Regions from separate parts of the Halomonas sp. IOP_6 genome, predicted to be linked through region 2. Evidence: riboswitches for the same ligand, from Rfam matches in the RefSeq annotation. Region 2 holds a riboswitch; each other region holds the start of a gene.
What was found. Region 2 has a riboswitch for thiamine pyrophosphate ahead of tenA (thiaminase II). Riboswitches for the same ligand answer to the same signal wherever they lie in the genome.

Region 1 (10,330 bases), on a different contig from region 2:
GCACGGGGTAATGTTTAACCCCAAGCGCCCCTTGGTTATTTACGACAGCATGGGGTTTTCCTTAGAGCGCTTAGACGGTTTCTCGCCAAACTTAGCCCTAACGAGTTCATCGTTAGAGGTTCAGGGCAAGCGTGCTGATGCTTTACTTGAGTTCTCGATTGAGTCTGCAGGAGAAGCGGTTGGAGTAGGCTCGAAGAAATTAGTGGTCAGCGGCTTATGTGAGTATGACGCGACTGAAATGGCAGCGATTGTTGATGAGTTCTACCGCTTAAAAGCGGCTTACGAAGCGGCGTAAGTAGCTCCGTTGCGTTAGCGTAATGGCGGGTGCCATTAACGCTAACGCTAAGGTATTCTCAAAGCCTATCAATTAAAAAAACACGCGAAGCGTTCTAGGCGCTTCCGCTGGATACAAGAGGCTTTGCATGAATCGCATCAAAACGCTTACGCTTGCCTGCGCAACAGCCACGCTCGCCGTTTCAGCCATGAGTGCTCAAGCGCGGGATTTTCGTCTCGGCCTTATCACGCCTGCACAGCATCTATGGTCTACCGAGGCGGAAGCCTTTGCCCAAACACTTAACGAGCGCTCTGATGGCGAGCATAGCGTTAGTGTTTTTCCAGCTCAGCAGCTTGGCAATGAAGCGCAAATGGTTCAGCAGCTGCAAACCGGCGCGTTAGATATGGCTTTCTTGACGATTGCCGAAATTTCCAACCGTATTCCCGATTTTGGCGCACTATACGCACCTTACTTGGTCGATGACGTTAATCACGCGGCACGGCTGTTGCGTTCTGACGCGGCTGGGGAACTACTCGAATTAATGCCACAAGAAGTCGGCTTAATTGGCGTTGGCTACGGCATGGTAGGCATGCGTCAAGTGCTCAGCCGTGACCCTATTGAAAGCGCCGACGATCTGCAGGGGCAGCGTTTACGTATTACCCCTTTCGAGCCCATTCGTGATTTCTATACGGCTACTGGTGCTGCCCCTGCACCCATGCCGCTATTAGAAGTATATGACGCGCTGGCTAACGGTCAGGTCGATGCCATTGATATGGATTTCGACTCTATTTTGATTTTGAAATTCTACGAGCAGGCAGAAAACCTGCTGATTTCTAACCATATGATGTTCCCTATGGTGGGCGTCGTGTCTGGGAGAGTATGGCGCGATCTTTCTGAAGAAGATCGTGAGCTGATTGATACTGCGATGGCTGAGCATCTAGAGAACGTGCTGGTGGGTTTTGAAGAGAAGGATGCCGCTCAGGAAGAGGAAATTCGCGCTTTGGATATCAACATCGTTGAAGCGGATGCTGAGTTTTTCTCTGACGCCATTGCACAGTGGGAAAACATCTGGGCGCCTAAGGCACCTATGTTAGAAACGTTACGCGCCGAAGCTGACCGGTTACGTGACGAGTAATATGCTGCAACGTTTTTCATCAGGGCTTGCACGCTGTGAAGAGATTGCCGCCGCTGCTTTAGCAGCGGCGGTTACCTGTCTGATTCTCACCAATATTGCGTTTCGCGCGCTAGGTAGTCCGCTTTACTGGATTAGCGAGCTGGCAATTTATGCCATGATCTGGATGACCTTTTTGATAGCCGCCACGGTGTTTAAACGCCGCCAGGGGATAGCGGTCACGTTGCTGAGTGATCTGCTACCGCAAACCGGCCGGAAACTGATAGGTATCTGGGTAGATGCCATGGTGCTGTTATTTGCTCTGCTGTTAGCGTGGCTTTGTTGGCGTTGGTATCAGCCCCTTGCACTGGTGCAAGCGGGGTTTGATACCCGTGCTTTTCAAGGGCAAACATTCAATTTTATTTACGCTGAAAACACCTCCACTCTTGGCATTAAAAAATTCTGGGCGTGGTTAATTGTGCCGTGGTTTGCATTTTCCCTTAGCCTGCATGGCTGGACAAATCTTATCCAGTCACTCAAACAGTGGCGAACCCCGACCCAAGCACCCACTGCCAAAACGCTACGCTAATCCTGCTTACCCTATTGACGGTCCGTTTATGACGATTGCTGTTTTTTTGCTGCTGTTGCTCGGCGCTGTGCCAATTGCGCTAGTACTGGCATTGACTGCCATGTGGTATATCCAGATGTCAGGCAATACGGTGTTGTTTGATTCGTATCCACAGCAGCTGTTTAGCGCCATTGAAAGCTATGGATTGCTGGCGATTCCGTTATTTATGTTGGCGGGCGAATTAATGAATGAAGGCGGTTTAACTCGCCGTTTAATTGCTCTAGCGCGCATTTTAGTAGGAGGGTTTCGCGGTGGTCTCGCCTATATCAATTTAGTCGCCAACATGATGATGGCGGCGATTATTGGTTCGGCGGCCTCGCAAATTGCCATTATGTCCCGGGCGATGGTGCCAGCGATGGAGCAGGAGGGCTACGATAAGCCCTACAGTGCGGCGATTACCGCCGCGGGTGGGCTACTGTCGCCGATTATTCCGCCGTCCATGCTGTTTGTGTTGTTTGGCGTCATGGCCCAAGTGCCTATTGCAGAAATGTTTATTGCGGGGTTGCTGCCGGGGCTGCTCTTGGGAACAAGCTTTTTTATAGTGATTGCCTTGGTAGGCTTGGTTCAGCAATACCCTAAAGGCCAGTGGCCTACTCGCTCTCAGGCACTTCATGACCTGCTTTGGGGGCTACCAGCACTGCTCATTCCTGTGATCATTATTGGTGGCATCCTATGGGGGGTTGCCACGCCAACCGAGTCGGCTGCGCTGGCCTCTCTAGTGGCTTTAATCATGGGTCGCTTTGTGTACGGTGATTTGCGTTTACGTCAGTTACCCCAGGTGCTAACGCGCACGGCGATTAATGCGGGGTTGGTCATCATGCTGATTGCCGCCGCTGGTGTGTTTGGCTGGGTGGTGATTTATGAGCAGCTTCCGCAGATGGCCGCCGCATGGATTGCCGCGTTGACCAGCGACCCCTTCGTGTTCTTGCTACTGGTGATTGGCGCACTGCTGTTAGTGGGAATGGTGATTGATGGCATTGCTGCGCTAATCTTAGTGGTGCCGATTTTAATGCCCATTGCCCAAAGCCAGTTCGCTATTAGCCCCTATCAGTTTGGTGTGGTGGTGTGTTTAACCCTGGTGATGGGGTTGTTAACGCCTCCCGTAGGGGCAGGGCTGTTTATCGCTTCCTCAATGACGGGTGCGCCGCCGCTTAAAATATTTCGCTCGCTGCTGCCGTTTTTGCTAGCAACGTTAGTGACCCTTGTTCTTCTCGCCTGGTTGCCGTGGTTAACCAACGGGCTTATCCAGCGTTAATCGGCATCACATCCATTCCAATCTCTAAACTGATGTTCTCCTCGGCGTTTATGATGCCTTTTAATGGCGGAACATCAGTCCCTGGCTGCTTACTCAGCGCCGAGTTGGCTAACTCTTTATCAAGTGGCTAATTGACGTTTACGTCAACTTGCTGATATACCCTAGAGTTCATCTTTGCGTCTCATAACAAACACAACGTTGAGGAAGGAAGTCATGTCCGTTCGTGAAATCCCTATGTATATCGATGGCCAGCCAGTCATGTCACAAAGCCAGGATTGGCGTGATGTGGTCAACCCTGCGACTCAGGAAGTGGTTGCCCGCGTACCATTCTGTACCGCCGAAGAGGTGGAACGTGCGATTGCCAGCGCTAAAACAGCTTTTAAAGGGTGGCGTAAAGTGCCGCTTGGCAAGCGCATGCGCATCATGCTGAAACTTCAGGCACTGATACGCGAAAATACTGCTGAATTAGCCGCGCTAATTACCGAAGAGCACGGTAAAACCCTGCCTGACGCTGAAGGTGAAGTAGGGCGCGGTTTAGAAGTCGTTGAGCACGCTTGTTCAATTACGTCGCTGCAGTTGGGTGAACTGGCGGAAAACGCCGCGAATGAAGTCGATGTTTACACTATGCACCAGCCGTTGGGCGTTGGCGCAGGTATTACCGCCTTCAACTTCCCGATTATGCTGCCCTGTTTTATGTTCCCGCTTGCCATCGCAACGGGAAATACCTTTGTCCTGAAACCGTCTGAGCAAGACCCCAGTTCCACCATGCGGCTGGTTGAACTTGCCCATGAGGCGGGCGTTCCAGCCGGCGTTCTAAACGTGGTTCACGGCGGTCCTGATGTTGCCAACCAAATCGCCGACCATCAGGATATTAAAGCGCTTTCGTTTATTGGCTCGACCCATGTGGGCTCCTTGCTTTACAACCGTGCCGCCGCCGCTGGAAAGCGTATGCAGTCGATGATGGGAGCTAAAAACCACTGCGTTGTTATGCCGGATGCCAACCGCAGTCAGGCGATTGATAGCCTACTCGGCTCGGCGTTTGGTGCTGCTGGCCAGCGCTGCATGGCTAACTCGGTTGTCGTGCTAGTCGGTGAAGCGCGAGAGTGGCTGAAAGATATTGAGGAAGGCGCGCGCAGCATGAAAGTTGGCCCTGGCACTCAGCGCGATGCAGACCTAGGGCCGCTTGTCTCACCACAAGCGAAAGAGCGCGTTGAACGCCTGATTTCAGCGGGTGAGAAAGAGGGTGCTAAGCTGCTGGTGGACGGCCGTGATTGCACGGTAGAGGGCTATCCAAACGGCAACTTTGTTGGCCCAACTCTGTTTGCCGATGTGACCGCTGATATGACGGTGTACCGGGAAGAAATTTTTGGCCCCGTGCTATGCGTGATCAGTGTGGAGACGCTGGATGACGCGATTGCGTTTATCAACGCTAACCCTAACGGTAACGGTACGTCGATCTTTACTAACTCAGGCTGGGTAGCACGGCGCTTTGAAACCGATATCGACGTAGGCCAGATTGGTATCAACGTGCCGATCCCTGTACCCGTCGCGTACTTCAGTTTTACGGGTTCGCGAGCTTCCAAGCTTGGCGACTTGGGGCCGAATGGCAAGCAGGCAATTACCTTCTGGACGCAGACCAAAACGGTCACTGCCCGCTGGTTTGAGCCAGAAAATGTATCTAGCGGTATTAATAGCACTATTTCGTTGAGTTAATTGCACCATGAAAAAGCCCCGCGATAAGCGGGGCTTTTAACGTTTCGGCTTAAGTATCCTGAAATAACGGCAGACTTCTTTTTAGGAGTTGGCCGATAGGGCCAAGCTGACTGGCGTGCATAACGAGAATGGTGGGAGTGGCAGTTTGCGTTTTTGCGTTGTGAGGAACTATGTGAGGAACTAGCAGCGCAAATTCACCTTCTTCGAGATGAAATTCATGCAGCTCACGCAGGCCATCAGGCGTTTCACACTGAGAGCAGCGGTAGTTATCATCTTCGCCATAAACTAAGCGATGATACATTTTGAAGAGCGTATAAATGGCTAAACCACCTTTCAAAGCAGGCCAGCGGGCAGGTGTGCTGCGCAGCGTGTCAGAAACGATGATGCCATCGGCTTCTGCGCTGGCGAATACGCTAGCTAGTGGTGCTGAGATGAGCGACGTGCTAGCGCTTAACGATGTCTCGTGTTCTTGAGGGTTCGAGGAGACCTCGTTAACCACTCGGTGGAAATCATCTAAAGAGGCAAGCGGGAAGTCCTTGTGCTTTAGATCACTTGGCTCGAAGCCGCCGTTTTCCCAGCCATGGATAACCCGGAGGGTGGCACGCGCGTGATGCATAGGCAGGGCAAGAAGGGTGTGCAGCATTACCCGGATATGAAGCTGACGCTCATCGGTGTCGTTTTTAAATGCGCAATAAGGGTCGGCAAAAAGAGTATGCAAGCGCCCAGGCGTATGCTCTTTGGCTTCGGAATAATGCATTTTGGTGTCCCTGTTAATTGCCGTTTGATGTATTTACTGCACGGCTTATAGGTCATTGAATAGTTGAGAGTATGGACAGCGTTAGCCGCGATTGAAAGTCACTTTGTTTAGTGTTTTGTTACCGAATCGCGTTATCCAAAAACATAATTGTTTAATCAAAACAAAAATTTAAAGCTCAATCAGGAAGTGAGGTGTAACGATGACTAATCGACTTAGCCGTTTCCGTGTACCAGAAACGCTGGATGAACTGCCTGACGATATTCGCGATGCAATATTAAAAGTGCAAAGCAAGGCGGGATTCGTGCCCAATGTATTCTTAATGCTAGCGCATCGCCCTGAGGAGTTCCGCGCTTTTTTTGCTTATCACGATGCTTTGATGGAGCGTGAATCCGACACGCTGACTAAAGCTGAGAAAGAGATGATTGTTGTGGCTACCAGTGCTCGCAATCGTTGCCTCTATTGTGTTGTTGCCCATGGCGCGCTATTGAGAATTTATAGTAAAGACCCTTTAGTCGCTGACAATGTCGCTATCAATCATCTGGCGGCAGGGCTAAGCGAACGCCATCGAGTAATGCTGGACTTTGCATTGCACTGCGGGATTGAGGTTGGGGAGTTCTCTGCCGCGTGGCAAACAACATTAGAGAAAGTAGGTTTTACGCTAGAGGACTGTTGGGATATTGGCGCCATTGCTGCTTTTTTCGGCATGTCGAATCGGTTAGTGACCATGACGGGTACGCCCCCCAATGAGGAGTTTTATTTGATGGGACGCCTACCGCGTTAGTAGGATAAAGACGCACATCTAGGCGTGACTCGCGGATAAATTTTACTAACGCCCAGCCTTTACTAACGAGCCGCTTTCGCCGAGGATAGCGTCTCCATTCACTGTCGCCAGGGGAGCCCGCAGCTGTTGGGCTGAGAATGCGCACTGCGCAGACCCTGGAACCTGATCCGGTTCATACCGGCGGAGGAAGTGCGACATGCCTTACCTAACGTCAGCCGTACTTGGTACGGCGCTATTCTGTTTTGCTTTTCTGGGCCTGCGTGCACGTCATGTGCAGGGGTCGCTTGATGACTATGTCACAGCAAGAAACTCGCAAACCGCTTCCACACTTGGATTCTCCTTTTTAGCCTCGGGAATGGGCGCCTGGATTCTGTTTGCGCCGCCTGAAATTGGTGCCTTTGTTGGTCCTTTAGCGTTGGCAGGCTATGCCATTGGCTCTGCGCTGCCGTTTATCGTGTTGGGGTTGTACGGACCAAAAATTCGTCGTGCATTGCCAGAAGGCAGAAGCATCGCCGAATTCGCCCACGCCTGTTACGGCAAGGGGGTGCGTCATTGGGTGCTACTGGTATCCGTAGCCTACATGGGCTGTTTTTTAGCAGCGGAACTGACGGCGATAGGTGCTATTACCGCGCTACTTTCCGATGTACCACCTGCACTAGTGATTATTGGCGTTGCGCTCACTACCTTGGTGTATACGGTGATTGGTGGGTTGCGCGCAAGTCTCGCAACGGATCGCTGGCAGGCATGGCTTTTACTAGCCCTGTTATTAGCCGTAGGTAGCGTTGCGATTTGGCGGCTACCAACCATGCCGAATGATGCAGTCATGCCCTCTATTCCTATTGCAAGTGCGCTCAGTGTTGCCCTGACGCTCGTGATTGCGGTGACCGCCGCCAATCTTTTTCACCAGGGCTATTGGCAGCGTGTATGGGCTGCCCAAGATGACCAGAGCTTAGGTCGTGGCGCTTGGCTAGGCGGCGGTCTGACCGTACTGGTTGTGATGGTGATCGGCGGTGTCGGCATCATGGCCGCCATGAGCGGTGTTGCTTTGGGAGAACCACCTATTCCTTTCTTTGCGCTGTTAACAGATGCGCCTGCCTGGGTGGCGTTACCTGCATTGGTGTTGGCAGTCACGCTAGTGACCTCAAGTGTTGATACGCTGCAAAACGGTATAGCGTCGGTGATAGTAGGGCGTGGCGGTGAACGACATGCAACATCTTTAACGACCGCACGTTGGATAACGGTCGCAATGATGGTGCCGGTGGTATTTATTGCCCTGCAAGGATTGTCAGTTCTACGGCTCTTCTTGATAGCCGACTTGCTTTGCGCTGCCATCGTGGTGCCTGTGCTGCTTGGCCTGTGGCAACGTATGACGCCAGTTGCGGCGATTGGTGGCGGTATCGCTGGGTTAGTAGGGGCAATACTGCCGGGATGGCTAAGCCAGGGAAGCATCGCAGCTGGCATCATGGCGGCTACCTTTCCAGGCAGTATCCCAACGTTGGGGCCTTTTCTAGGGGCGTTGCTGGCGTCTATTGTCGTCAGCGTTACAATGGCATATCTGCCTAATCGACGAAGCGTTAGGCCGTAACGTTAAGCCGTGAGCCAACTTAACAGGGACGATCATGATTCGCAGCCTACTAACGACGTCAGAAGGCGATGTGCGCGAAGGCGATGAACGCCTAATCGATGACTGGCAAGCGATGCCTGGCAGCCACCTATGGATAGACATGAAAGGTGAGCCTGAGGAGCGTGAACGCCAGCTATTGGAGCGTTTTGATTGTCATCCAATGGCAATTCAAGATGCCCACAAAGAGCGCCATCCGCCGAAAATTGAAGAGTTTGAACACCATACCCTGATTATTTACCGAGGTATTTCGTCGTTTGATGCTCAGCTAAACTTTGTGCCTCAGCAGGTGTGCCTCTTTATTGGCGAGCGTTTTCTAATCACGCTGCACGCCGGTGAGGCGCTTAGTATTGAACGACTCTTTAATGAGCACGGGAAAACGCTGCTGGCGCTATCTCCCGAGCGTGTCGCACTGAAAATTATGTACACTTCGGCAGGCTTCTATATCGATAGCTTACTGGAGTTTGAGAGCGAGCTAAGCGATATAGAAGATGAGCTTTTGGAAGATGGTAACGATGTGCTGATGCGGAAAATCACCGCCTATCGTTCACGATTAGTAAAGATGCGCCGTGTTTTTAGCTACCACAAAGGCATTACCCAAGAGCTTACTGCCTATGACTATGCCCATCTGCCTCGCGGAGAAAGTGAAACGCTGCATGCCATCACGGATGTAGAGGAGCGCTTTGAGCGCCTATATACACTGACACAAATGTATTACGACATTTGCGGTGATCTCATTGATGGTTACATCTCGATTTCCTCTCACCAGCTAAATATCACCATGCGGGTATTAACGGTGATTACTGCCATATTTGTGCCGCTGACGTTTATTGCCGGTATTTACGGCATGAACTTTGAGTATATGCCAGAGCTGCGCTATCAGTATGGATACTTTTTTGTTTGGGGAGCCATGCTGGGTATCGGTGGTAGTTTAATCTGGCTATTTAAACGCAAAAACTGGTTTTAAACCGAGCTGGTTTTAAACTGGGTCAGATGGTCGCCATCGGCGAAAAGTTGATAGTTCGCCATGTGATTTGAGCGCTAGTGTGGCATCCTCGCAGTCGACCAATGACCTGCAAATAACCTGAGAGCCACTTTTATGACGATCATGATTATTGGCCTGCTGATTTTTCTTGGCAGCCATTCTGTGAGTATCTTTGCTGAAGACTGGCGTCAGCGACAGATTGTTAAACACGGCGAAAACACCTGGAAGATAGCGTACTCCGTAGTGTCAGTGATTGGACTGGCAATTGCTATTTACGGTTTTGGCCAAATGCGCCTAGACCCTATCTACGTTTGGTTTCCCCCCATGGGCTTACGCCATGCGGTAGCACTACTGATGGTGCCTGCCTTTATTATGCTGGTGGCAGCCTATGTGCCGCGTAATGCTATCAAAGCGAAGCTTGGTCATCCGATGATGTTGGCCGTAAAAATTTGGGCATTTTCACACTTATTGGCTAATGGACGACTTGGCGATATCATCTTTTTCGCAGCATTTTTGGTGTGGGCTATTCTGGCCTTTAAGGCAGCCAAAAAGCGTGATCGCCTGCAGCCCGTTAACCCAGTGCCAACCTCGGCTCCCGCAACAATAGCCACCGTCGTTATTGGCTTGATAGCGTATGTTTTATTCGCACTTTATCTGCATACATTAGTTATTGGCGTGCCTGTTTTTAGCTAGAAATTATTAATAAACATTAACGGCGTCAATGGCTTATATTCGTTGACGCCGTTTTTGTTTTTAACTCTTTAGTAATAGCAAAAGTTTGTTATTGTCAGCTAGGTTCATCCAACGTTTCACAGGGGAGAAATTTATGGCCGAAGCTGTACCTCAAGTACCGAAAACGATGTCTGCCATGTTGTTAACAGGCCATGGTGATGTAGATAAATTGCAGTATCGGCAGGATGTTATTACCCCTAAACCAGGGGCGGGGCAAGTGCTGGTTCAGGTAACGGCAACGGCCAAAAATAATACTGACCGAAAAGCGCGTGAAGGACTTTACCCTACGAAAGGGAAAGAGGAGGTCACATCGTTTGCGATGGGAGGCTCGCCCACACTGACGTTTCCTCGTATTCAAGGGGCTGATATTGCTGGACGCGTGGTGGCAGTAGGCGAGGGCGTGGATGCTGCTCGTATTGGAGAACGAGGCCTGCTCGATTTTAATATTTATGCTGATAAGCGTCGCGATATCA
Region 2 (10,330 bases):
CCACCACCGCGCAGTGCAAAGCCCGCAGCTCAAATTCGCCATGAAACATTGATGGGCGGCATTACGGCCACGCTCTCGTTTGTAGTGTTCCAAATGTTTGACCTCAGAGATTCACTGTCAGCGCAAATGGCCACCATTCTGATTCTGTTTGCTTTAGGTTATTCCGGCGCTCGAGTGTCGGCAGGTAAGCGAGCAATCGGCACGCTACTGGGCTGTAATCTGGCGCTGGCAATGCAGCTATTGCTTTACACCCAAAGCCATCATTTTTTGCTGGTGATTTTGCTCTATTGGCTTGGACTAATGCTGTTTGCTAGAGAACATATTTTGGAAGGTGGCGGCTCAGGCATTGGCTTTGGAGGGCTGACAACGTTGGGTATTCTCTTTGGACAATCGTTAGGCCCGCAGCAAGACCTTGTTTATAGTGCGCTTTATCGGTTCTCTTCGATGAGCGTTGCGCTCGTGGGCACCTTGTTGGTCATGGCTTGTTTACACTGTTTGCTAAATTGCTGGCAGCCAACGCGCCTGCCTAAAAGTAATTGAGGTAACTTTTCTAACAAAGGCTACGCTAAGGAAGGTGTCGCCATTCGAAGTGAGTATTCACTTAGTGAGCGGCATCATCCCCACTAACGGATTAGAGGTGTTCGTCATGGCAAGTGGCAAAGAAGATAAAGTGAAAGGTACTGTCAATAAGGCCGCCGGAAAAGTGAAGGAAGCAGCTGGCAAAGTAACCGGAAGTAGTAAAACAGAAGCTAAGGGTAAAGCCCAACAAGTAAAGGGCGAACTGCAGAAAGGTAAAGGTAAGGCCAAGGAGAAGGCTAAGAAATAGCGTCTAGCCTGGGCATTTCAATGCCAACAGAGGTCAATAACCTCTGTTGGCTTTTAGGTGGTAACTCAGTAGTGGCCAAGCAGCTTCCACCATAAACCACCAACGATTACCCAAATGAGCAGGTTCACCACGCTCATAATGAAACCTGCTTTCCACCACTCTCCCAGCGTTAGGTAGCCTGAGCCAAAGATGACTGGTGAAGTGCCTGTGGCGTAATGGGTTAAGGTCATCATAATCGAAGATGTGGCCGCCATAATCAGCACAAAAGGCATAGGTGGGGCGCCGAGACTTAAGCCAACGGTGAGAAATGCTGCCATCATCGCGGTGATGTGTGCAGTCGTGCTGGCAAAAAAGTAGTGGGTATAAAGAAAGGTGAGTACCAGAAGTGCAGAGGCTCCCGCCCAACCAATCCCCATCGTGGTAATCCAGCTCTGCATATTCGCTGAAAACCAACTAATTAGGCCTGTTTCGTTAAGTTGGCTAGCCATCATGATAAGAGCACCAAACCACAGCAGCGTATCCCACGCATTTTTTTCTTTCAGCACATCTTCCCAGGTCAAAACCCCTGTTAGCAGTAGTAGCGATAAGCCAATAAACGCAGACGTTGTGGTGTTAAGCGTGACCGCATCCCCCAGGAAAATCGCTGGGATATCCGCCCAAAGCAAAAGCAGCACTAAGAAAACGAGCAACATGATGCCTTCGTTTCGGCTTAGCTTTCCTAGTTCGGCAAGTTTGTCTCTCGCCAACTGGGTGGCATTCGGGGTTTCTTTAATTTCCGGCGGGTAAAGCAAGTACAGAATGTACGGCATCGCCAGGATGGCGACCAAGCCCGGCAGCAGCATGGCGACCGCCCAGGTTAACCAACTCAGCTGTATTTCTGCTCCAGTGGCGGACGAGATAAGTTGAACGGTTAATGGGTTAGGGGCGGTGGCAGTGATGAACATAGCCGAGGTGATGGGGTTGCTGTGGTAATTCACCAGCGCTAGATATTTGCCGATTTTACCAGACGTGTTGTCTTCAGGGTGTGAGTCAAAGCTGTGAGCGATAGAGCGCATAATGGGGTGGATAATACCGCCACCTCGCGCCGTATTACTTGGGGTAACTGGCGCAATTGTTAGCTCTGAAAAGGCGAGGCCATAGCCGATCCCCAGCGTACGTTTGCCAAAAATCGAGATGAAGTAGTAGCCAATACGTGCACCCAGACCAGTTTTAATCAACCCACGTGAAATCATGATCGCAATGGCAATTAACCAGATAAGTGGGTTGGCATAACTGCTTAAGGCGACATTGATGGCCTCACCTGGCGTGTCGCCGGTAACACCACTTGCCGCGACAATAGAAATCGCAATCACAGAGATCGCCCCAATAGGCATGGCTTTGCCGATGATAGCGACAATAGTGCCGACAAATATTGCCAGCATAAGCCAAGCGTTTGGTGTCAGCCCTTCTGGCAAAGGAATTACCAGCCAAATCAATAGTGTGGTGGCCACAGCAATTGCGGTCGACCAGGGTTTGAAAGGTAGTGTGAGCATAATGGATACCTATAAATTAAAAAAGCAGCAGCTAGCGGTACACTTGGTATAAATAAGATAGCGCGGTAAATGCTATTTAAGTCTATATATATCTAATGTATCTCTCATTGTTCCACGTCAATTGCTGTTCCTTAATCCAGTGGGCTCAATAGTGATGGGGTATCACTCACTTCAATAGGAGCCGTTCCATGCCTACTATGATGAAAGCCGCTATTTTTGTTGAGCCTGGCCGCATTGAGATTGACGACAAGCCCATTCCCGAGATTGGCCCCAATGATGCGCTGATGCGTGTCACCACTACCACAATCTGCGGCACCGATATTCATATCCTCAAGGGTGAATATCCCGTTGAGCGAGGCTTAACCATCGGCCATGAGCCGGTGGGCGTGATTGAAAAGTTGGGCGCCAACGTAAAGGGCTACCAAGAGGGCCAGCGCGTCATCGCCGGTGCGATTTGCCCGAGCTTCACCTCTTATGCCTGCCAAGATGGTTGCTCCTCGCAAGATGGTGGCCACCACAGCCACGGTTATAAACCAATGGGCGGCTGGCGCTTTGGCAATACCATCGACGGTGCCCAGGCGGAGTACTTATTGGTGCCTGATGCCCAGGCCAATCTCTCGCCCGTGCCAGACGGCCTAACCGACGAACAAGTGCTGATGTGCCCCGATATCATGTCGACCGGCTTTGCGGGTGCCGAAAAAGCGGGAATCAATATTGGCGACACGGTGGTGGTGTTCGCGCAAGGCCCGATTGGACTGTGTGCGACAGCAGGTGCGCGGTTACGTGGGGCGGGGATGATTATTGCTGTCGACGGTGTCGATGAACGTTTGGCAATGGCCAAGCAGATGGGCGCCGATGTCACCCTAGATTTTCGTCAGGTTGATGTCGTCGAGGAGGTTCTAAAGCTGACCGGCGGGCGCGGTGTGGACGCCGCGATTGAAGCACTCGGCCTGCAGCAAACCTTTGAATCGGCATTGCGGGTGTTAAAGCCCGGCGGCACGCTATCAAGCCTTGGCGTTTACTCTGAAGACCTGACCATACCGCTGAGTGCTTTCTGTGCGGGCCTGGGTGACCACAAGATCATCACGTCACTTTGCCCTGGCGGCAAAGAGCGCATGCGCAGACTGATGAGCATTATTGCCGCAGGGCGACTGGATCTTGGCCCCATGGTGACCCACCGCTACGCCCTGGAAAACATCGTTGATGCTTACGATCTGTTTTCCCATCAGCGCGACGGCGTGTTGAAAGTGGCCCTTGAGGTCTCATAGTGTTCCTTTAACACTCAAGGGGCCACGTTAGTCAGCGAGACGTTTCAGCAAGGTGCTACTTTACACCTCCTGATACAGCTCGCTGCCTTCGCGGCGGAACTTCTCCGCTTGCTCCTGCATGCCACGTTTGACTGCCTCGGAATCACTTTCAGCGGTATTTTCCGGCGCGCGGTCCCGATAGGTATCGCGTACTTCCTGGCTGATCTTCATGGAGCAGAACTTCGGCCCACACATGGAGCAGAAGTGCGCCACTTTGGCGGAGTCTTTCGGCAGGGTTTCGTCGTGGAATTCACGGGCGGTGTCCGGGTCTAGCCCCAGGTTGAACTGGTCTTCCCAGCGGAATTCAAAGCGTGCCTTGGAAAGCGCATTATCACGGCGCTGGGCGGCCGGGTGTCCCTTGGCCAAATCCGCTGCGTGGGCAGCAATCTTGTAGGTGATGATGCCGGTTTTCACGTCATCTTTATTCGGCAGACCCAAATGCTCTTTCGGCGTGACATAGCAAAGCATCGCACAGCCAAACCAGCCGATCATCGCCGCGCCAATACCGGAGGTGATGTGGTCATAGCCGGGGGCGATATCGGTGGTCAGTGGGCCGAGGGTATAGAAAGGTGCCTCATGACACGCCTCGAGTTGCTTATCCATGTTCTCTTTAATCAAGTGCATGGGCACATGGCCAGGGCCTTCGATCATCACCTGAACGTCGTGTTTCCAGGCAATCTTTGTTAACTCACCCAGGGTCTCCAGTTCAGCGAACTGCGCTTCGTCGTTGGCATCGGCGACTGAGCCGGGGCGCAGGCCATCGCCCAGAGAAAACGCTACGTCGTACTGCTTGCAGATCTCACAAATCTCTTCGAAGTGGGTATACAGGAAACTTTCCTGGTGATGGTACAGACACCATTTGGCCATAATAGAACCGCCCCGGCTGACAATACCGGTCACCCGGTTGGCGGTTAGTGGCACATAGCGCAGCAGCACACCCGCGTGAATGGTGAAGTAATCCACGCCCTGTTCAGCTTGTTCAATCAAGGTGTCGCGGAACACTTCCCAGGTCAGGTTTTCGGCAATGCCGTTGACCTTCTCAAGCGCTTGATAGATCGGCACTGTACCAATCGGCACCGGCGAGTTGCGGATAATCCACTCACGGGTCTCGTGAATGTTCTGGCCAGTGGAAAGGTCCATGATGGTGTCCGATCCCCAGCGGATACCCCAGGTCATTTTGTCGACTTCTTCTTCAATCGACGAGGTAACTGCCGAGTTACCCAGGTTGCCGTTAATCTTGACCAGGAAGTTACGGCCAATAATCATCGGCTCGGATTCTGGGTGGTTGATATTGTTGGGGATAATTGCGCGCCCTCGGGCGACTTCGTCGCGCACAAATTCCGGCGTGATCTCTTCTGGCAGTTTTGCTCCAAAGCTCTGGCCAGGATGTTGGTGACCAAGAATACGCTCAACTTCAGCGGTGCCTAATGTTTGGCGGCGCTGGTTTTCGCGAATGGCAATAAATTCCATTTCAGGGGTAATAATGCCCTGGCGCGCATAGTGCAGTTGGGTGACATTCTTACCTGGTTTTGCCCGGCGCGGGGTGCGCGTTAAATCAAAACGCAACTGAGCAAGCGTGGGGTCGTTAGCGCGGCGATTGCCGTACTCACTGGTGGGGCCGTCAAGGAACTCGGTATCGTTGCGCTCTTCAATCCAGGCGCGGCGCAGGGCGGGTAGGCCTTTGCGTAAATCGTTGTTGGCGGCTGGGTCGGTGTAAGGGCCAGAGGTGTCGTACACCAGCAGCGGCGGGTTCTCTTCATCAATGCTGCTGGTTTTAGTGGGCGACAAGGTGATTTCCCGAAACGGCACGCGGATATCGGGCCGTGAGCCTTCAACGTACACCTTGCGCGATGCGGGCAGCGGCTGAATGGCAGCGGCATCGACCTGGGCAGTTTCCGCTAAAAAGTGGCTGGTTTTACTTTTTGAGGTCTCAGTTTTTACAGTTTTAGTTTCTAAAGTCTTCGTCATGACGGTCGTCTTCCTTCGTTGTTGATTATGGTTATTGTGTTGGCTTAATGGGTGCGACTTTTGTCTGTTAGATCGCTGTCTATCAGATCCAGACCCATCTGCCAGAAATCGATTTCCAGTCGCGTGGCGTCGCGGAAGATCTTGCTTAGCTCGGCAAAGCGGGCGGGGGTAACATCGGCAAGGCGGGCGTTGAGCCACTCAAGCTCAGCCTGCATGGCGGCCTGAAACTCCTGGCTTTCGTACATCGCTATCCAGGCATCAAAAGGGTTTTGGCTGCCGCGTAGGGTAGAAGGCTGAGCGTTCAGCCAGTTAGCGATTTCGCCGTAGCCCACTAAGCAAGGAGCCAGCGCTACATGTAAATCGAGCAGGTCGCCGCGATTGCCGGTGTCTAATACGTAGCGGGTATACGCCAGGGTAGCCCTGGCTTCGGGCAGCTCCTCCAGCTCTTGCTCGGAAATTCCCCACTCTTGGCAAAAGCCCACGTGCAGACCCAACTCCACATCCACAATAGCTTTTAAACCTTCATGGGCTTGGCGCAGATCAGCCAGCGTAGGGCTTTTATAGGCGGCCAACGCGTAGGCGCGGGCGAAGTGAATCAAAAACAGGTAATCCTGTTTCAAATAGTGGCGAAAGGATGCTTCTGGCAGCGTGGCGGTACCCAGCTGGCGGACAAAATCGTGCTCAATATAGGCGCGCCAGTCGTCATGGCAGGCATTAGTAAGATCAGCAAAGCGGTAGCCCATGGTGCCTCCGGTAGTAATGATCCGGAGGGCGAGCGATTGAGATCGAGTGAATGGCGCTGAAGGTGGCGTGCGATCGTGAGAAAGAGCTAGCCAAGGCCATCGCTTGATCCCTACGCCGGTACCCGCGCTCGTCATAGGAGCAGCGCATTAGCCGGATCAGGTTCAGCGGGACCAGCGCTTTGGCAGTATCAAGTGGATACGCCCTGCGCCATCTCAGCCGGATTCACCGGCACCCCGTCAAGCAGTTAGTGCCAAGCAGTCTAGGAGGACGAGAGAAGAGATGCAAGGGGGATAGTGAGTGAATAGTAGGCTTCTTAGAAACGTTGATGTACTTGGCTAACCTAACGCCGCCACGCGTCTCTCGATTGCTAGACACTCTAAAAATTACTGCACTTCATGGCCTGATAGGGCGGCAGGGGGCCGTAAGTTGTGAAATCGAATGAAAAAGCGAATTTAGTAACAATAGGTTTTCTCAGTACGGAGGCTATAGCGCTTGACCCTTAGGGTCGCCTTGACGTGTTCCACCAGTTTCATAAGAGATATCTTCAGATACTGTTCATGAGCACAGAATTATTGAGCAGGGAAAAACACGCAAGCACGCGAATTTTGGATAGGCTGCCAAAATTGGCTTTGCTCTCTTGGGAATCAATGGGGTAGAGTCAAATTGGGTGGCTGCAAAACCCCAATGAATGTGCCGTCGCGCGTTTATTGGGGTTTTGTAGCGGGGTGTATAATCACTGTTAGCTTTTCAGAGGATTCTTCCTAGTCCAGTCTTCGTAGATGGATTCTATCCATCTACGTGTGAGTTAGTAGGCTACTTTGGCGATCATGTTTTGTGGTACAAGGTTTGAGACCCGTTAAGACTATAAAAGCTTATTTTTAAATTTTCAGGGGGCTCATGTTAGAGCTTTCTCCTCCTTGTTGCATGTGACAAACTTTAGAATATTTATTCTTGAGGATAGAAGGTCAAATAATGAAAATACAATGTTTAGACCCACTAGGGATAAACGGCTATGAAAGAGAAGCGAACGAAAGGCTTGAGGCTACTTTACCTAACAATTGGAAAGGTTATTCATCCCTAGAGATGAGGGGAAGAAAAAGTGGAGAATTTGAAGGCGATTTAATTCTCGTAACCCATGACCGAATAATAAACGTTGAGTTTAAAAAGTGGTCAGGGAAAATCTTTTCTAAAAATGGCAAGTGGGTAGTACAGTTTCCTGATGGGCGAGAAGAACATCGAAGTAATGGTGTGCGCCAAGCTAGAAGGTCGGCTCAAGTATTAGCGACTAAATTAAAAGAGCGCTTAAGTAACAGGTTTGTACCTTGGGTTGATCATTGTGTGGTCTTATGTGGAACCGCTGGTAAAGAGGACCTACATTCTGATGAAAAAGACTATGTGTTCACGTTAGAGGAGTTCTCTAAAATAGGCGAAGAAAAAGTCTATAAGAAGTATTTTAAAAATGATGTATCATGGATGGTAAAGCGAAAAGAGGATGCTCCTAATAAAAACTTAAAACAATGGGATAAAATATTTTCTAGTAATAGTGCCGATTTTAAAGCAAAAAATTACTCAGCTAATAATTATGTCTTACAAGGCCAACCTCTATTCCAGCATAGAGATGGATTGTATTCTGAATACCACAGCCAACGTTCTGATAATCATAATTATAAAGCGCTGATGCGTAGATGGAATTTCACCTCTCCTTGTATCGTTGAGCATGCTAGAACTCCAGAACAAAGATCTTTAATAGCTCACAGAGAAAGTGATGTACTTGGCTACATAGCAAGCCAAGATGAAGAACTTAAGGATACATATCTTCGATTAGAGTATATACCTAGCGAGTTATCTTCTGATTTTGTTGAATTGTATGAATGGCCAAATAAAAAAGAACGCCTAGATACATTTGTGAGAAAGAACAGTGCAAAGCTTACTGAAGAAAATAGGCTCAACCTAATTCAAGCTCTCGTAAGTCGTTTAGCTAGCCTTCATGATATTGACGTAGCACACCGCGACCTCGGCAATCACAGTATCTGGGTATCTTTACCAAGTAAGGTTGTATTGTCTAATTTCCTAACGGCAACCTATCCAGACCCGAAAAATAAAACAGTGTCTAACATTCGTAAAATTCTTCAGCACAACCAGATTGCAACACCTGAAGAGTTGTACGATGATTCTGACGGTACACATTTTACTCGTGATGTATATTTAGCTACAGCTGCATGTCACTATATTGCGTTCGGCAAGCCGCCTGTAAAAGAAGATGGCATTTACCTCTGGGAACCAATTAAAGATAATTCAATATGCCAACTGCTCGGAAAATGGTTTGAAAGGGGGTTAGAGCTTGAAGCTTCTGCTCGTTTTAAAGATCTGCGAGAAGCTCTTACTGAGCTTAATAAACTATTGAATGTAGGTGAGTCTGATGGTGAAGATAAACTAGGCCTGTTAGCAAACTTTCACTCTTCAAAAAATATCTATGTTGATTTTGGAGGCACTAGCCCGGTAAGGATTGACGGGACATTCAATTTCTTAAAAGCTATCGATGATTCATTTGGCCTGAAAGCTTGGTTTGGGGTGAGCGACGTGTCAGCTGATGGTGGTGTTAATAGTCAGCTACTGTCATTTTTTAATAGGTTAGAGATTAGAAAAAATGCAGATATAAAGTGTCTACCCAAAATTTTTGACTATGGCTTAAACCCACAAATGACCTGTGCCTTTTTCCAGTTTGAATGGATAAAAGGCAGCACCTGGAAGCAGTTTGTTGAGTCTCAACAAATTGATGATCCTACTTTACAGATCAAGCAGCTACTATCGTCACTAATTGAATTGCATTCAGAAAATATTCATCATGGTGATATACACCCCGAGAATATCATTGTCAGTGACAACGGTTTGGTGTTTATCGATATCATCGAACTAGATGAGAGTAGATATACGCCTACTTACTCTCCTGATAATCACGAAAATATTCCTACGGCAAGTATAGATCGTTACGCTGTTGTGAAGATAATTAGTGAATTGGCAGTATTTAAGCAGTTAACTCATTTGAATAAATATGTAAATCAACTGTGCGAACTACCTGAAATATCAAGCCAAGAAATTATAAAGCTGCATGATGAGTTAGAGGGCATTATTAGTCCCCCACCTCTCAAACTAGTAAATACTTTTAAGATTTATCATAAAAACCTTCAGAATAGGCAGAGCGGGTTTTTGTCTGATGATGGTAAGTACTACCTAGATCTAGAAATAAATAAGGGAAATAACGGTGATTTAGTTTCTGTTCGAATCACAGGCGTGAAACATCGCTTGAGTATGCTTATTCATCCAGAAAAGAAATTTATTGTTTCAGCTAAATTTGATGAGATTAAACACAACGATTTCATCAGTAACAAGAAAAGATCAACCTTCGAGCTAAGTGGAGATATTCATTTTTGCGAGTCTGAGGGTGAAAGCTCTGAAGTTTTTTTTGATGAAATACTTGAAAGCCCGGTATACCAAGAACTTTGTAAAGATGTTGCAAGCTCGGAGGGAGGTAGTTCTAATCAAGTGACAATAGCGTCAACTAACATAAAAGGCTCCAAAGTAACGGATGTAAGAGATGTTTGGAAAGCTCTTGTTGAAACCGAACATGAAAGTAACCCAAGAGTTGAAATATCTACAGACCCGAGAATTCAGGGAGATAAGTATACGTTTCAATATACTAGCGAAAGTGCTTCTTTAGACTTTAACTTAAATACAGAACGTGTTTTTGTGTATGCAGAGAGGCATGGAGAGCTGCGAAGAATAGGAACTCTCGTTGATATTGGTCCAAATTCGATGGCAATAAACATTCGGAGTAAAGCGAGAGTTGAGCAGGGTGATACTTTGGTTCTTGAAGGTGCATTGACGGCATCATCATTAAATAAAAGGAAGTTAGCGACGGAGAACTTGGTAAATAAAAGAAGTGTTATCCGTAA
Region 3 (10,330 bases), on a different contig from region 2:
ATGCGGCGAGTTTTGCGCTGAATGCTTACCAGTCAAGCGAGGCTAGTAGCCGCGATGATCGTTTTGATGCGCGGGTGGGGGTGGTGAAGTCGGCGCTGGCTCTCGGGGGCATGTTGATCGATCGGCAGCCGCATCAGGCGGCACTGGTTGAGTACGAGCGCTTGAAGGCACGTGGTGAGTTAAGCGGCGTACAGGCACTCGGCTTAGAGCTTGCTCAGGCGGAGCGTGAGCGCCGTGGGTTTGATGCACGCATTAGTTCACTGGTGGTCAATAGCCTGGCTGGGGCCGTGATTGCCGCCGATGGTCGTGAACGGGATGGTGCCGTGAACTTTGCCACCGGCATGTTGGTAAGTGAGCTACAAATTTGGACGCAGCCCAACCAGGCTTCTAGCGCAATTAACCGTTTTCAACCTGCTCGCCTCTCAGTTGGGCCTGTCACGTTGAACGGTGAATACGCACTGCTTGTCTCACCCCAGCAAATTGGCGCTGCTTGGCGCTATTAGCCGCGTAGTAATCGCCGCACACCATGGTCATGTTAAAAACATTGTCAGTGCAACAGGATTGTCAGCACACCAGGAGCGCGTAAAATATCGGGCTCTTTTTTGGTTTTACCAATTGTTATGTTATAACTTATTTATTGGTTAGCGAGGACACTCAATGAGTGAGCATATGCATCGCCATAACAAGGAAGGTCCTTGTCATTTTTCGCTGATGTCATTATCTGCCGCGAAGCGGTTGGGTCTAGTGGCACTGCCGCTGCTGGGTTTATGGGGTTTAGTTTTGTGGGCAAGTGGGTGGCCGCTATGAGTGAACGTTCACTTTCACGCCTGCAACTGCATGATTTGCACCTTGCCCAAGGCGGGCGCACGGTGCTTGAGCATGTCGATGGTGACATAAAACCTGGTGCTATTACGGCGCTTATCGGCGCCAACGGGGCGGGCAAAAGCACGTTGATCCAGGCGATTATGGGTGAACTGCGGCCTATTAGCGGCAAAGTGATTTGCACCGTTGATAAAGCACGCCGCGCATGGTTACCGCAGCAACTGGCTCTGGACCTTACCTTTCCGATGAGCGTGGAAGAGTTGGTGATGACCGGCAGTTGGCCAAGCCATGGGGCGCTGAAAGGCTACTGTGCGGCGCATTATCGCAAGGGTCGCGACATCATGGCGCGCTTAGGCATTTCTCATTTGGCCCACCGCCCTTTGGGTGAGCTTTCCGGTGGCCAGCGCCAGCGGGCGCTGATTGGCCGTACGTTGATGCAGGAAGCGGAGCTTTTGTTACTGGATGAGCCGTTTGCCAACGTAGATAGCGATACGGTGGATATCTTGATTCGTATTTTGCGCCAAATGGCTGATGAAGGCGTGACCATCATTATTGTGCTGCACGACATGGATCATCTGAGCCGCCTAGCCGATGAAGTTTTGATGCTAAGTGGTGGCCATGGTCGCTGGGTCGCGCCTAGTGCGCTTAGCCACCAACATGCATCGGCCAAGGTAGTGCCGTTTGCTTTGGGAGGTCGTCATGCTGGCACTGCTTGATGCATGGTTTGTTGCACCTTTTGATTATGGCTTTATGCGACGTGCGGTCGTGGGTGGCTTGGCACTTTCGCTGGCTGCCCCGCCGCTGGGCGTGTTTTTGGTGCTACGGGGCATGAGCCTGATTGGCGATGCGATGGCGCACGCTATTTTGCCTGGGGTGGCGCTGGGCTTTTTACTCGCAGGGTTCTCTCTGCCGGTAATGAGCGCCGGGGGCGTTCTGTTCGGCGTGATGGTGGCGTTACTTGCCGGTGCAGTGTCGAAAATGGGCGGCCAGCGGGAAGATGCGGCTATGGCGAGTTTTTTTATTATCTCGCTGGCAGCCGGAGTATTACTCATTTCTATGGGTGGCAGCAGCGTGGATTTAACCCATGTGCTGTTCGGCTCAATTTTGGCGATTAACTCCACAGCGCTACTGCTCATTGCCTCTATCAGCACACTGATTGTGATTATTTTGGCGATCATTTTCCGCGCGTTGGTCGTGGAGTGTTTAGACCCGCTGTTTTTACGCGGGCAAAGCCGCCGTAGCAGTTGGGTACATAGCGTTTTTTTAGGGCTATTGGTGCTTAATTTAACCGCGGGTTTCCAAACCTTGGGCACGTTAATGGCGGTGGGTTTAATGATGCTGCCTGCCACTGCGGCGCGGTTTTGGAGCAAGCGGCTGGAAGGCTTGATAGGTATTGCCGTGGTATTGGCCATGATCGCCAGTACCGGCGGGCTATTGATTTCGTTTCATCTTGATACCCCGTCAGGGCCGAGCATTATTCTGCTGGCTGGGGTGGGTTATCTACTGTCGGCACTGTTCGGCCGCTATCACAGCTTAGCCGCTAAGCTGCGGCGTAAGACAACGCCGCTGGCGCTTGAACAGTCGTCATAACTCTTTGTTATTTTTGAAGGAGCGTTATATGTCGCTTTTCTCTTCATCGCGCTGGTGGGTGGGTGTTTCGGCCATGCTGGCATTGCCTGCAGCAATGGCTAACGACCGTGTTCAGGTAGTTACCAGCTTCTCTATCTTGGCTGATATGGTCGAAAACGTGGGCGGCGAGCACGTTGACGTAACGTCGCTTGTCGGCCCTGACGGCGATGCGCATGTTTATTCGCCAAGCCCAGGCGACGCCCGCGCGCTGGCCAGCGCAGATGTGGTGGTCTTTAACGGACTGCTGTTTGAGGGCTGGATGGAGCGTTTGATTGAGTCTAGCGACTATACGGGTGCCCTGGTCACCGCAACCAACGGCATTCAACCCCGCGCCTTTGCCAAACACGATCATGAAGAACACGGCCATGACGATCATGGACACGACGACCATGGCCACGACGATCATGGCCACGGGCACGACGAGCACGATCACAGTGAACATGACCATGGTGATGACGACCCTCACGCATGGCAGGATCTACAGCAGGCAAAGGTCTACGTTACCAATATTCGCGATGGCTTAATCGAAGCAGACAGTGCTAATGCTGAAAGTTATCAAGCGAATGCTGAGCGCTATTTAGCGACAATAGACGAGGCTGATCATGAAATTCGTGATTTGCTGAGCGATATTCCCGCTTCTGCCAGCGTGATTACCGGCCATGATTCGTTTGGCTATTTCTCAAACGCTTATGGGGTGAACTTTCTTTCCCCTGTCGGCCTTTCTACCGAGGCTGACCCCAGCGGCGCCAGCATGGCCGCGTTGGTGGATGTCATCGAACAGGAAAACGTGCAGGCGCTGTTCCACGAGAACATGACCAACCAAGCAATCATTAACCAGCTTGCCGAAGAAACTGGCCTGCCGATTGCTGGCACACTGTATGCCGATGCGCTGGCGAGTGAGGGTGAAGCCAACACTTACTTAGGCATGATGCGTCATAACGCGAACGTGCTGCACTCAGCATTGGCTCAGCCGGGTCATGACGATCATGCTCATGAACACGACCATCATGGTCATGATCATTAAGCGAAAAAGTTAACTATTGAATACCGCCGCAGGGCGGTATTTTTTTGCGTTGCATTTTGTCCCAGGGATGGGGAGACTTGCACTACTGCTGTAAATTTTCATCTCTGTAAATTCCCCCCTGCAAAGAGCCAACACCATGCGCCTGAACGCCGATTTTAGCCACTTTGCCAGTGTCACGCCGGATCAGTACCATTGGGTGGACTCCCCCAGCGCGGGCGTAGAGCGCATGATGCTAGACCGCATTGGCGACGAAGTCGCCAGAGCCACTAGCTTGGTACGCTACGCGCCCAACAGCCAGTTCAACCGCCATACTCATGGTGGTGGTGAAGAAATTTTAGTGCTAAAAGGTGTCTTTGCCGATGAGCATGGCCGTTACCCGGCAGGCAGCTACTTACGCAACCCGATTGGCACTGGTCATACCCCGCAAATAGGCGAAGAGGGCGCACTTATTCTGGTGAAGCTACACCAGTTTGATGAAAACGATATTCTGCAACTGGCCGTGCCTGCCCATAGGCTGCCCTGGCAGCCAGACCGACGGCCAGGTATTACTTACAAAATGCTGCACACCTATAGTTCAAAACAGTATGGCCCAGAGCGGGTCAGCCTAGAGCGCTGGGAAGCCGATACACTAGTGTCTTATCCACCGCTTGCCGGTGGTTTAGAGCTGTTTGTGCTGGAAGGCTCTCTGCTCAGTGATGAGCAGGAATATGCTAACGGCAGCTGGTGCCGCTACCCAGTAGGTGCGGCACCTCAGTTACGCGCGGGTAATGAAGGCGTGCAGCTTTATCTAAAACGCGGGCACTTAGCCACTGTTAAGCTACCCAGCTAATCTACAAAACTGTTTACAAATCTAGCCTACCAAGCCAATAAACGGCAGCAGCGTTAATAGGGCGATCAGCACCACGGCAACGATTACCAGTACGACTTGCACGGGGTGGGCGAGGAAGCGCCGCCATAATGTTGGTGCATTGCCACTGGCAACCGCTTCTTCGTGCTCTCGCCGTGCTTTAGCTTGACGCTTTTCCTGATACGCCGCCAATGCCGCTTCAGCGGCCTCGCGCTGAGCAGTGTTACGCAGCCAAATTGCATCGACACCCAGGCGAAAAAAGCCCGCCTGGGTTTCATAGACATCAAAGCCCTGCTCATCTAGCAACTGGCGTACTTCCAACGCCTCTTCATCGGTCACATGGCTTAGCCGAAACAGCAAGTGGGCCATATTAGTCGCCCATGGCCGCCATACGGTCTGCCTGAATCACTTCGATCCAGTAGCCATCTGCATCTTTGACAAAGATAACGTCTTTCATCTTGCCCTGGTCCGCGCGCTTGATGAACGTCACCTCATGCTCATCAAACCATGCTTGAGCAGCTTCTAAGTCAGGCACACTAAAGCAGATATGACCAAACCCTTGAGGCTCAGCGTTACCGTCATGATAGGCAAAATCCTGCTGATCTTCTGTGCCCCAGTTATGCGTCAACTCCAGCAAGCCTTTCTGACTGAAGGTCCAGGCAGTGCGTGCTTGAGTATCTTCTGGCACGTTATCGCTGCTTTCGAGATTGGCTAGGAAATAGAGCGAAAACTGCATCTCTTCGAAATCCAGTCGGCGTAGCACCTGCATTCCAAAAACCTTAGAGTAGAACGCTAGCGCGCGTTCGGGATCCTTCACCCGCAGCATGGTGTGATTTAAGCGAAACCCTTGGGTTTGCGGCGCTACGGGCGCGACTCCGGAATGTTGTTCACCTTGAAAACTCATTTTGCTCTCCTGTCGCTAATGCTGATCATTGAATCCATTGAGCCTCACTTACCGCTTACCATGAGGGCTTTAGAGCCATAATACCAGCCCTTACAAGCATGTAGGATTCACTAACGCAGCGTCACATTAAGCGCACTGGCAATACTAAACAAAACCCCTACACTTATTATTCATAAACTTTACAAAAAGCAGTTCCCGCAACATGAGCGATGCCCCACCTTTGAGGCGCCCACAGGAGTTTTCCATGACCGCGATTGATATGACCCTCGGTGACCACATAACGTTAAAGCAGTTAGCCCATGCCATACACAATGGCTTTTCACCGATTGTGGAAGTTGAATCAATGGATGGTATCTATAAGGTTCGCTTCCATCACGCGAACGGTGTTTCTGATTTAACCAATGCTGAGGGGCATGTCAGCACGTTTTTGGGCACCGGTGAGATTCGCGACACCCTTGGACAGCTGGGCCTCACTCATGGCGTGCTTACGTTTGCCGACCAGTGTGGCGATGAAATGATTGGTGTTGAGGGTAAGGCGATAACGCCTGATGAGATGCTCACCTACGGAACACGCATCTCGTTTCGTTGATATTTGCTCATAGCGTTTCCCAGGCTTTACAGATTGATCTAAGCCAAGGATAGTACCATCACGACAGGGGCGCCCATGCTTCACGGGCTGAGAAGCACCCTTTGAACCTGAACCGGATAACACCGGCGTAGGGAGTCGTGATGCAGCTGCATCACCTCCCAGCCGGGAGGATATTATGCCTTCACGCCCACTCGGCGATTATCTCAGCGATCTGCGCACTACCACACCGCTGGTACATTGCATTACAAACTACGTGGCGATGAACAGCACCGCTAATTTGCTATTGGCGACAGGTGCTTCCCCTGCCATGCTGCATGCTCAAGAAGAGGTGGCTGAGTTCACGGCTATTTCTGGCGCGCTATCCATCAATATTGGCACCCTTTCCTCTCCCTGGGCTGACGCCATGGTAATTGCCGCGCGCACTGCTCATGAAAACGATATTCCGTGGGTGCTTGACCCTGTGGCTGTTGGCGCCACCACATTTCGCCAGCGCCTTTGTGAGACATTACTGGCTTACCAACCTAGCGTTATTCGTGGCAACGCCTCAGAAATTCAAGCACTTAATGGATTAGCCAGCCAGGGGCGTGGGGTCGATGCGACGACTAGCACTCAGGAAGCTACCACCGCTGCCATTGCGCTAGCCCAGCAACATCGCTGCGTAGTGGCGGTCACTGGCGAGACCGATTTCATTACCGATGGCACTGTCCATTATCGCCTTAGTGGAGGACACGCGCTGATGCCCAAAGTGACTACCTTAGGCTGCGGATTGAGTGCGCTGGTGGCAAGCTTTGTGGCCGCAAACCGCGCGCAGCCGCTGGAGGCTAGCTTGGCCGCCTTGGCGTGTTTCAGCATCGCTGGAAGCCGTGCAGGCGAGCAGGCTCAAGGCCCTGGCAGTTTCCAGGTGGCGCTATTGGACGCGCTGTATCAATTATCCCCTGACGACCTTTCGACTCTTGCTCAATGGGAGGCGGTGCATGCCGTTTGATCTTTCACTCTATTTAGTCACCGATGCTGGTCTGTGCGCTGGCATGGGTCTGGAAAAAACCGTTGAAGCTGCTGTGCAGGGCGGCATTACCATGGTGCAACTACGCGATAAACACGCTAGTGACGAGCATATGATCGCCCAGGCCAAACGTCTCAAAGCGATGTTAGCAGGTAGCGGCGTTCCACTGATCATTAATGATCGCCTGAACGTGGCGTTCGCCAGCCAAGCGGATGGCTTACATGTCGGGCAAAGCGACACAGCTGTTCAAGCAGCGCGAGCCACTCTTGGCCAACACGCCATTATCGGGCTTTCGATTAACACCCTAGCCCAACTTCAGGAGGCACCTGTCGAATTGCTCAATTACGTCGGTTTAGGGCCCGTGTTTGCGACGGACAGTAAACAAGACCACGCCCAACCAATTGGCTTTGATGGGCTGGCACAGCTTGCCAATGCCTGCCAACTTCCCAGTGTCGCGATTGGCGGACTAAAAGCTGAACACATGGCTCAAGTGAAAGCCGCTGGGGCAAACGGTGTTGCGGTTATTTCTGCTATTTGTGGTCAGCCAGACCCCCGCCTGGCTGCACAGGCATTCCACGCGCAATGACCCAGCTCGACCATATCGCGGCGTTTGTAAAGGTCGCTGAGCTGGGTAGCTATACCCGCGCGGCCGAGGCGCTAGACCTTTCTCGCACGCGGGTATCTCGCCAAGTGATGGCGCTTGAAGAGGCATTGGGCGCTCGGCTTATTCAGCGCACCACCCGGCGGCTGCACCTCACTGAAGCGGGAGAACGCTATCTCGTTCGTGCGCAAAGCATTCTGATCGCTTTGGACGAGGCAGCGGCAGAAATCGGCAGTGGCACCAGTACGGTGAGCGGGCAGTTGCGCATCAATGGCCCGATGAGCTTCGGCACACGCTATCTTTCACCGCTGGTTGCACAGTTTATGCAAACGCACCCTGGGCTTGAGGTGCGTTTGGATCTCAACGACCGCCGCGTTGATTTGCTGGAAGAGGGCTACGATGTCGCCATTCGTATTGGCAACCTGCCCGACTCTAGCTTAGTGGCGCGACGGCTCACCCAGTGCCGGATGCTGTTTTGCGCATCACCTGATTACCTCGCCCAGTATGGCACGCCGCTGAATAGTGAAGACTTGGCATCTCACCGCTGCCTTCGCTACCGAAGCGGCCAAAACAGTGGCGATTGGCGGATTGGTCATCAACTACTTAGTATTTCTGGTCCCCTAGAGAGTAATAATGGCGATATGCTGACGCATGCAGCTGAAGCAGGCTTAGGGATAGCGCAACAGCCCAGCTTTTTAGTGACTGATAGCATTGCAAACGGACGCCTAGTGCCGATTCTGCAGGACTTACCGCCGGCTTTGCTAGACATCCATGCGCTTTACCCAGCCCGACGCTATTTACCTGCCAAAGTAGAGCGCTTTATTGAGTTATTGGCGGCGGCGTGGGGTGACCCACCAGTATGGGAAATTGAGCTCGGATTGTCGCCTTTATCGCAACAGTGAAGTGCATTAACAGTGGATTATCTCAGTGGCTTTCATCTGTAAAGTGGCACTATCGCATCCAACGTGATGCTCGCGACTAAGAGAGACGGCTATGACCACTACTAATACTTCACCACTCACCCTCCATGCCACCGCCTTGCTACGTATCAGTTTAGGCGTAATGGCCTTAGCTCACGGCTTGCTTAAGGTGTTTGTCTTCACCCTGCCAGGCACTGTCAGCTATTTTGAATCCCTGGGCTTACCGGGTGTTCTTGCTTACTTAACCATTGCTGCCGAAGTAGGTGGTGGCCTAGCACTTTTACTGGGCATCTATACTCGTTGGGTAAGCCTTGCTCTAGTCCCCGTGCTGCTAGGTGCAGCCTCGGTACACCTGGGTAATGGCTGGCTGTTCTCAAACCCGGGTGGTGGCTGGGAATTCCCTATTTTCTGGACGATTGCTCTGGTGGTACAGGCAGGCCTAGGTGGCGGTAGCGCTGTTGTCAGCCGCAAATTCGCTTAACCGCTCTGCCCGCATTGGCTTCGGCTTGTGCGGGCATCATTGGCCCGCTATAGGCTAACGGAGGTACTAAGATGCTACCCAGCCTGTTTATTTCTCATGGCTCCCCCATGCTGGCGCTGAATAAAACGCCGGCCCACGCTTTCCTACGCGAACTGGGGAAGCGCCTCTCCCCTCGTGCGGTGGTCGTCGTATCAGCCCACTGGGAGAGTCTTACGCTCAAGGTCAGTACTAGCGCACAACCAGAGACGATTCATGATTTTGGCGGGTTTCCACAAGCTCTTTTCGAGTGCCAGTATCCGGCCCCTGGCAACCCTGAATTGGCTGAACAAATTGCAGTGCTATTGGGCGCCGAACGCGTAGAGCGCGGCCTTGATCACGGCGCCTGGGTACCACTCTCGCTGATGTTTCCAGAGGCCAATGTACCGGTCGTTTCCCTGTCGCTACCTGTGCGCTGGGAAAATGACGCGCTAGTCACGCTCGGCGAGCGCCTATCAGCCTTGCGAAAAGAAGGGGTTCTGATTATTGGCTCGGGCAGCCTGACCCATAACTTATATGAAACCCTGCCCCAAGGGAGCCCCACCCCCGCCTGGGTAGATGAGTTTGCCCAGTGGGTTAGCGAACATATTGAAGACAATGATCGCCAGGCATTACTTCACTGGGAGCGTGCTCCAAAAGCGCTGGAAAACCACCCGACCCCAGAACACTTCCAGCCCTTACTGGTGGCCATGGGGGCAGGCGGAGATGGAACTCAGTTACACCACAGCGTGGAACATGGCGTACTGGCGATGGATGTCTACGCGTTTAGCTAATAGCAGTACCTAATGATACGGATTGGTTTTTTCTGGGCGACCCCAGATCGCGCATTAAAAGCGCAAATTCACTCTGTTCCGGGCTAATGCTAACACCTGGCACGGGGAGGCGAACTCGGTGCCCTGAGCCAGGTGCAGCGCGCTGGGCTTCGCCGCGAACGTTCTCCATGTGTTCAAGCACGAAGCGGTGATTGCCACTTGGCAACATGAGCTCCATGCTATCCCTCACTTCAAAGCGGTTTTTGACCTCGATGTCTAACCAGCCACGAACAGGATCGTAGCCCAGCACTTCACCGACAAACTGTTGGTGCACACCGATGGAGCTACCCTGCTGATAACTTTGAAATTCATCGTGAACATGGCGACGATAGAAGCCTTCGGTATACCCTCTGTTCGCTAAGTTCTCCAGCTCATCCATTAATCCCATATTAAAGGGGCGGCCAGCAACGGCGTCATCGATGGCGCGGCGGTAAACCTGTGCGGTCCGTGCGACGTAGTAATGAGACTTTGTCCGCCCTTCGATCTTAAGCGATGCTACTCCCATTTCTGTCAGTCGCGCCACGTGCTGTACTGCACGCAAATCCTTGGAATTCATAATGTAGGTGCCATGCTCATCTTCATACACAGGCATCAGCTTGCCAGGGCGAGTGACATCCTCGATCAGCGCTGAGAGCTCGTCCTGGTCGGCCACCGCCGTTTCA

Region 1: another riboswitch for thiamine pyrophosphate. It lies ahead of K7H08_RS06950 (sodium:solute symporter); the one in region 2 lies ahead of tenA (thiaminase II).
Region 3: another riboswitch for thiamine pyrophosphate. It lies ahead of thiM (hydroxyethylthiazole kinase); the one in region 2 lies ahead of tenA (thiaminase II).

Annotation. Positions count from the first base shown of each region.
Region 1 covers NZ_JAIRBO010000003.1:157,301-167,630, reverse strand. The annotation lists gene K7H08_RS06985 (DUF3581 family protein) at 1-295, shown strand, start outside; gene K7H08_RS06980 (TRAP transporter substrate-binding protein) at 423-1,409, shown strand; gene K7H08_RS06975 (TRAP transporter small permease) at 1,411-1,974, shown strand; gene K7H08_RS06970 (TRAP transporter large permease) at 2,003-3,268, shown strand; gene K7H08_RS06965 (CoA-acylating methylmalonate-semialdehyde dehydrogenase) at 3,482-4,981, shown strand; gene K7H08_RS06960 (hypothetical protein) at 5,031-5,738, opposite strand; gene K7H08_RS06955 (peroxidase-related enzyme) at 5,938-6,519, shown strand; TPP riboswitch at 6,619-6,726, shown strand; gene K7H08_RS06950 (sodium:solute symporter) at 6,716-8,104, shown strand; gene corA (magnesium/cobalt transporter CorA) at 8,139-9,107, shown strand; gene K7H08_RS06940 (NnrU family protein) at 9,240-9,818, shown strand; gene K7H08_RS06935 (alcohol dehydrogenase catalytic domain-containing protein) at 9,952-10,330, shown strand, end outside.
Region 2 covers NZ_JAIRBO010000002.1:356,243-366,572, forward strand. The annotation lists gene K7H08_RS05180 (DUF2955 domain-containing protein) at 1-540, shown strand, start outside; gene K7H08_RS05185 (CsbD family protein) at 647-826, shown strand; gene K7H08_RS05190 (DASS family sodium-coupled anion symporter) at 892-2,358, opposite strand; gene K7H08_RS05195 (NAD(P)-dependent alcohol dehydrogenase) at 2,547-3,626, shown strand; gene thiC (phosphomethylpyrimidine synthase ThiC) at 3,687-5,633, opposite strand; gene tenA (thiaminase II) at 5,678-6,376, opposite strand; TPP riboswitch at 6,467-6,623, opposite strand; gene K7H08_RS05210 (AAA domain-containing protein) at 7,350-10,330, shown strand, end outside.
Region 3 covers NZ_JAIRBO010000006.1:132,713-143,042, reverse strand. The annotation lists gene K7H08_RS12740 (hypothetical protein) at 1-503, shown strand, start outside; gene K7H08_RS12735 (metal ABC transporter ATP-binding protein) at 804-1,538, shown strand; gene K7H08_RS12730 (metal ABC transporter permease) at 1,522-2,412, shown strand; gene K7H08_RS12725 (metal ABC transporter solute-binding protein, Zn/Mn family) at 2,441-3,475, shown strand; gene K7H08_RS12720 (cupin domain-containing protein) at 3,612-4,304, shown strand; gene K7H08_RS12715 (DUF6164 family protein) at 4,326-4,691, opposite strand; gene gloA (lactoylglutathione lyase) at 4,693-5,226, opposite strand; gene K7H08_RS12705 (hypothetical protein) at 5,471-5,815, shown strand; TPP riboswitch at 5,871-5,966, shown strand; gene thiM (hydroxyethylthiazole kinase) at 5,991-6,800, shown strand; gene thiE (thiamine phosphate synthase) at 6,790-7,404, shown strand; gene K7H08_RS12690 (LysR family transcriptional regulator) at 7,401-8,321, shown strand; gene K7H08_RS12685 (DoxX family protein) at 8,413-8,820, shown strand; gene K7H08_RS12680 (DODA-type extradiol aromatic ring-opening family dioxygenase) at 8,892-9,629, shown strand; gene trhP (prephenate-dependent tRNA uridine(34) hydroxylase TrhP) at 9,622-10,330, opposite strand, start outside.